One region of the Salinivibrio sp. VYel1 genome, then DNA from elsewhere that is predicted to be linked to it. Evidence: predicted binding sites of a transcription regulator. Region 1 holds the regulator's gene; each other region holds the start of a gene.
What was found. Region 1 encodes CRP, which controls carbon source genes, mostly activating them, when cyclic AMP is high. Its sites were predicted from a motif close to TGTGANNNNNNTCACA; they were not measured.
Positions count from the first base shown of each region.

Region 2: a site for CRP is predicted at 1,074-1,089, ahead of EHW58_RS03190 (NupC/NupG family nucleoside CNT transporter). Genes of this name have one in related genera too.
Region 3: a site for CRP is predicted at 1,177-1,192, ahead of cdd (cytidine deaminase). Genes of this name have one in related genera too.

Region 1 covers NZ_RSAM01000007.1:32,225-34,499, reverse strand. Annotated here, with positions in the region: gene EHW58_RS08150 (ABC transporter substrate-binding protein) at 1-778, opposite strand, end outside; gene crp (cAMP-activated global transcriptional regulator CRP) at 908-1,540, opposite strand; gene EHW58_RS08140 (phosphoribulokinase) at 1,790-2,275, opposite strand, start outside.
Region 2 covers NZ_RSAM01000002.1:126,821-129,095, forward strand. Annotated here, with positions in the region: gene EHW58_RS03190 (NupC/NupG family nucleoside CNT transporter) at 1-1,003, opposite strand, end outside; gene EHW58_RS03195 (BCCT family transporter) at 1,552-2,275, shown strand, end outside.
Region 3 covers NZ_RSAM01000005.1:39,417-41,691, reverse strand. Annotated here, with positions in the region: gene EHW58_RS06225 (DMT family transporter) at 1-129, opposite strand, end outside; gene cdd (cytidine deaminase) at 228-1,118, opposite strand; gene EHW58_RS06215 (ABC transporter substrate-binding protein) at 1,321-2,055, opposite strand; gene EHW58_RS06210 (hypothetical protein) at 2,147-2,275, opposite strand, start outside.

The DNA.
Region 1 (2,275 bases):
GCTCACCAATGTTCGCCTTTTCAAAGGTTTCCTTAACTAAAGGCGCATTATTGAAAAACTCGATAAATGATCCGTCTTGATACGCCGCTTCAAAAGCGCTATTTAACATCTCGGCGACGTCAGCATGTTGCGGAGACACAAACAGGAACATCGGAAAGCGATAGATCAGCATCAGGTGTGGGTCAACTAACAGATTACCGTATTGCGGCCGCTCGGCTAATTCACTAAAAGGCTCAATCAAGGCACGAGGGAAGAGATCGGCCCGGCCCGTATCAACCACTTTGAAAATGTTTTCAAAGCTCGATATTTCACGTACGCGAAATCCCGCTGAGTTAAGCACCTTGACGTCGGCCCAACCTTGTCCCTGAATCATAGTCAGAGACTGCAAGTCACTCGCGCTACTTATCTGAGCAAGTTGGGGCTCGGTGGCTTGGTTGGTAATAAACAGGCGGTGGCCGAGTAAGCCACGAAACACGGGATAGCGAACGGGGATCAATTCAGCTTCCAGTGTACGGTCGGCACCAAGCCAGTCGACGGTGAGCTTGCCTTGCTTGAGCATTTCCACCTTACGAGATTGAGAGCCAATTTGGCCGTCAAAGGCTTGTAAGGTAACAGATCCTCCCGACTTTTCGGCAAGAAACTCGATGAGCTCAATGGCATAGAGATCAAGCGCCGAGCCGGCGCGTGGCTCGGGGTGGACAATCGTCGTATTGGACGCAGCATGGACTGAAAACACAGAGAGCGCGAAGGCGGTGAGGGTAACCATGAGTTTTTTCATAAACGACACCTTGTTAATTTTATGTTAACCATGTCGTTTTGAGTGTAGAAGCAATCCGCGTGCTTGCCAGATAATGGAGATAAAAAACCGACGCCAGGGCGTCGGTTGGTGATACAGAGAGCGGCGCGATTAGCGTGTGCCGTATACCACGATGGTTTTACCGTGTGCGGAAATGAGGTTTTGCTCTTCCAGCATTTTAAGGATACGTCCCACTGTTTCGCGTGAGCAGCCAACGATTTGGCCAATTTCCTGACGGGTGATCTTAATCTGCATACCATCAGGATGCGTCATGGCATCAGGCTGCTTCGCCAAGTTCAATAGGGTTTGTGCAATGCGCCCTGTGACGTCCAGGAAGGCAAGATCCCCCACCTTTTGGCTCGTTACCTGCAAGCGGCGCGCCATTTGTGAGGACAAGCGCATCAAGATATCAGGATTCACTTGGATAAGCTGGCGGAACTTTTTGAATGAAATTTCTGCCACTTCACACGGTGATTTGGCGCGTACCCAAGCAGTGCGCTCTTGGTCTTCTTCGAAAAGCCCGAGCTCACCGATGAAGTCACCTTGGTTAAGGTAAGACAGGATCATTTCCTTGCCTTCTTCATCTTTGATCAGTACGGCCACAGACCCTTTCACGATGTAATACAAGGTCTCCGCCTTTTCACCAGCATGGATAAGCGTGCTTTTCGACGGATACTTATGAATATGACAATGTGAAAGGAACCACTCGAGTGTAGGGTCTGTTTGAGGTTTTCCTGGAACCATATAACTTATTTCCTCTGCATGTGTTGCCCGGCAACAACGTCCTATCTTTGTCTGAGGGGTAACCCATCAGATCATTGCACAGAATACGAAGTCTGAACGCGGGCTACAAGCTCACTGTATGTTAACAAGAGTGTATCTTTTTTTGTTGGTGATTTCTTGATTTTGATCTAGGCCAACCGCCTAAAAAACTGGCAAAAACGTGGCTAAGATCACGGCTTGAGAAGTAATACATCATGAATGCGCTACGCCTCAGCCAATCTTGCCTTTTTCTATCAATTGCTGAATCAATGGACGGATGATCAATTCCATTGCAAAGCCCATTTTTCCTCCCGGCACCACTAAGGTGTTATGGCGCGACATAAACGACCCAGTGATCATTTGCAACAGATAAGGGAAGTCGACGTTTTTCATGCCACGAAAGCGGATCACCACAAAGCTTTCATCCAAAGACGGAATCCCTTTGGCATTTAATGGGTTTGAGGTATCTACCGTGGGAACGCGCTGAAAGTTGATATGGGTGCGAGAAAACTGCGGGGTGATATAGTGCAGGTAATCATCCATTGAGCGCACAATCGAGTCGGTCACCGCTTCACGAGAATGGCCTCTATCGCGCGTATCGCGGACAAATTTTTGAATCCACTCTAAGTTGACGATGGGGACCATACCAATCAAGAGATCGACGTGCTGCGCAACGTTGACGTCACCGTCGACCACGCCGCCGTGCAATCCTTCGTA
Region 2 (2,275 bases), on a different contig from region 1:
TCATAAAATCGGCAAAAGCAACAAACTCGTTCACTGCGATTTTTTTACCGATCAAGGTGCCTGCGGTCATGGCTTCATGCCAAGGAATGCCAATTAACCAAGCCACCGGCGCGAATAGGTAGCCAAATAGCCATTCAAGGCTTAGCTGAGGCAGGTTCAAAAGAGGACCAAGCTTACCTAACCCACCATTGATGAGCGCAATCATACTGATCACGGCCAATAAACTGGCACCCACTGCCATGGCGATTTGTAAGCCACTTAAGGCGCCTTGCGTGCCGGCATCAATCAGGTTCACTGGTTTGTCCTGTGTGTCTTGCACTGATTGATGTTGCGTCGGGGTCATCGGTGTTTCGGTTTGTGGCACGATGATCTTGGCCATCATGAGTCCTGCCGGTGCCGACATAAACGCCGCCGCAATAAGGTACTTCATTTCCACACCGAGCCCTGCATAGCCTACCATGGTGCCGCCAGCCACTGAGGCGAGCCCACCCACCATGACAGCAAACAGCTCTGAGCGTGTCATGGCAGCAAGAAAAGGCCGAACAACCAGCGGCGCTTCAACAGAGCCAACAAAAATATTGGCGGTGGCAGACATTGATTCTGTACGCGACGTGCCGAGTACACGTCGTAGTAGTCCACCAATCAGGCTAATGACCCATGTCATTATCCCAATGTGGTACAGCACAGCGATCAGTGCAGAGAAAAAAACGATGGTAGGCAATACATTAAAGGCGAATATAAAACCGAGTTTAAATTTAGCGAGATCGCCAAAGAGGAACTCTGCGCCTATGTCACCAAAGCTGATGATCGCAGAGACGGTGTCAGACGCGTTGGCCAAAATACGCTGGCCAAGGGGAACCGAGATGATAAAGCCAGCAAAGACGATTTGTATGAGGAATGCACCGCCAACGGTGCGCCAGTTAATCGCGGATCGATTTTCAGAAAAACCCATCGCGATAAGAAAGAGGACGCTAATCCCCAACAGGCCAATGCCAAACTGCATGATGTTGCTCCACAAACGTTAAACTTGAGATGGAAAACGATTGCGGCGGTATTGTACGTGGTTTTTCTTATGTGACAAGTGTCACTTTGTGTGTTTTGTGTTTGCATTTTTTTTCATCAATGGCGTCTTTGATATGAGCAAGCGAGTTGCCCAAGCGTGATGACTTTCACGATCGTTATGTTTGCTTAGCAATGGTGGAAAATACGACTATGATTTTAAGAGGGTGTTAGGCGTTCTAAAACGCTATTAACAAAATTGTTTATTGTTCTGAAATAAAGAGTTCAAATAACCGGGAAAGCCAGTAAAATCGGGGCATGGAGGGAAGTTGGTATTCGGTGCTTGGTTAGAAAGTAAACATTTGGTTAGGGGCCTAATTAAATTTTTTCTCAGATGTGGTAATGTAGTTGATTGTGTGGTGACAGCTGGTCTTTTATTGCTGGTAAAGATGGCTTGAACAGCAATGAATAATGGGCGCACCACCAACACTCACAGGCTTCCGAATAAACGGACTAAGGAGTTAACTCGTGAGCGATAAAAGCCATGAAGATATGATGACACCAGACGGGAAGGTTAACCCGATCGATACTGATTATCAGGTCGGTCAGGATAACGTGGCACTGAAACTCGGCCCGTTTGGTTTTGATATTCACAACCGAGTATTTATGGTCTCAGGGCTGGCTATTTTGGCCTTCATTTTTGTCACCCTGGCCTTTCAAAACCAAATTGGTCCTGTTTTTGGGGATCTACGTGGATGGCTAACTTCAAACCTAGACTGGTTCTTCCTTTCAGCAGGAAACATTTTTGTTATTGCCTGTCTAGTGCTGATTGCGTCTCCACTGGGTAAAGTGAGACTCGGTGGTACCGAAGCTAAGCCCGATTACAGCTACGGCGGCTGGTTTGCGATGCTTTTCGCAGCCGGTATGGGTATTGGTCTGATGTTCTACGGGGTTTCAGAGCCATTGACGCATTTCCAAACGGCGTTAGGCGGGACATCCGTAGGCGCTGATGGTCTTCGCACTGACTGGGCGCCTTTGGGTGCGGCAGCCGGTGATACAGAGGCGGCGCGCCGCTTGGGTATGTCTGCCACGATTTTCCACTGGGGCTTGCACCCATGGGCGATTTACGCGGTATTGGCGTTAGGCCTGGCACTGTTTGCGTACAACAAAGGCTTGCCTTTGACCATGCGTTCTGTGTTCTACCCACTGTTCGGTGAACGTGTTTGGGGCTGGACGGGCCACGTGATTGACATTTTGGCAATCATCGCGACCTTGT
Region 3 (2,275 bases), on a different contig from region 1:
GGCAACCGTGGTAGAGGGTAAGCCCATTTTAAAACTAACGTACTGAGACAGGCTGTTAACGAGGGCAAAACACAGGCCTGCGGTCAGCATCCAGGCCGCACCTTGGAGTGGATTATGAATCTGTTTCATTGCCGTGACTATCCGAAAAAAGACGCACGGATAGTAGCGCAAATCCGACCTCAGGGCGACCTGAAATCCCCTGAGGACCGGACAAATAAGGAGGGCGCTTAGCGGGTTGAATACACTAAGGGAATATCTGGGTCAATGGCATCCAGTGTTGCCTGGGTATCGGCAAGGTGACTGACTGTACTCGTTGCCATTTCGGCCAACGCAACAGAGCGAATGTCTGTCCAATGGTAGCCCGCCATATTGACCGCAATTAATGCAACCTGAAGAGGCGGAAGACTTGGGTTAAAAGCCGCGTTCTCGGCATACATGCCAGAGAAAAATTCGCCATCATTGGTCTCAACCGCGGCCCCGCTATAGTTACCTGAGTAGGGCGCGTGACTGCGGTTAGCGGCGTCAGCGGCGGCTTTTAGCAATGGAATATCGATATCATCCGTTGATAATTGATTGGACTCGTCAGTCAATAAGCGAGAGTCAATCCCCAAATCGGCAGGACCAAACGGCTCGGGTAGATAGGTGTGCAAATCTTTAGGATCGGATTGTGGCAGCTGGATGATCAAGGACTCAGCGCCATTGAGCTCATTCATGAACTGCCGACAGTGACCACATGGGCTGTAATTGATCGTAATATCGGTGAGGCGTTTTGCCCCTTTTGTCCAAGCATGGCTGATAGCGCATTGCTCGGCATGCACTGTCTGCCCTAGCTGCACCCCGGTGAATTCAATGTTTGCGCCTAAATACAGGGTGCCACTTTCATCACGGACAATAGCACCAACATTAAACTGAGAAATGGGGGTAACCGCATAGGCCGCCGCCAAAGGCAATAAAGCAAGACGCAGTGCGGCGCCGTTAAGGCCACTGGCGGATTCCATCTGCGCCACCTGCTCTGGTGTGAAGGTAGCACCAAAGTTTGCGTCATTTATCCAATCAGAGACGACGCTTTGTAGGGCGTCGGGTAATTGTGTCAGTGCGTCAGTTAGTGCGGTTCGCATAGCATCTCTTCTTTATCGTTAACGGGAGGACAGTGTAGAGAAGCCTTTTCAATAATTGTGTGAGTAATGTCACGCATGTTTTGCAAGAGCAGATTTGTTGCTGAAAGTTAGAGTGACATCAATGTTTTTATGCCTCTTAATGTGGCCATCATGACGACGTGCGTAGGCAGACACGTTCGCGAGCCGAAAGACGGTTGATGCATTATGGCTGCCAATCGACATAGGGGCGATGTACCTTACGATACTCACGCGCGAGATCGCCCTGGTCACGCAAGCGAGTAATCAGTCGTGTGAGATACGCATCGATTTCTCGGCCCGCTTCGCCCTTAGGAATGATGAAGACATCGTGGAAGTCAGCAAAGTGTGCGCATTTGATCATGGTTAAACCTAGCTCTTTAAGTGCCATGTCAGCTTCCTCTTGCGCCCAAACGAAACCATCAATTCTCCCCGCGGCCAAGCGCAACAAAGATTGTTTAATACTGTGCGAGCGTTGCACCTTAAAGGGCATATAATAGGGAACGGCTTCAATGGTATAGCGCGAGGGGGTTGCCCACAGCGCTTTGACCGAGAGCGGGAGCGCTTTATTGGTGTAAAGGACATGTGTGACCTGGCCAAATGACACCTCGCTAAAGTCGAAAGGCAAGGTGGACACTTCCCGCGTCGGACGCACCGCGGGTAAACCAAAGTCGGCTCGCCCTTGTGCGACACTGTTTATCGCGCGATGAATAGGGAAAACCTCGATAATAATCTTGGTGCTAGGGTCTTGCGCATCAAGATAGCGGACGAAATCGACAAACGCGCCGCTACCATCCAAATTGATCAAGCCAGGTAGTTCGCCAAGGTGTGCGACATAGGTTTGTTCAATGGTGGCTCGGGTAGGGGTGGAGAGGCTGAGCAGCGTGATAAACAACAGAAGCGGTAAATAGCGGCGTGGCATTATCTCTCTCTCAGATTTTAAAGCCAATGGACAAAGCAAAAACGACGACCTAATACGACACGCCCGTGGCGCACCACGGGCATCAAACACGCTAAGCTTGAGTCAATAATGCTGTCATGCCAATAATGACCGCCGCTGCCGTGACTAGGATCGTGAGTGGTTTAGCGATACTAAACGACGACTCTTCAATGGTCGTTGAGTGCGTTAAAGACGGTGGAGG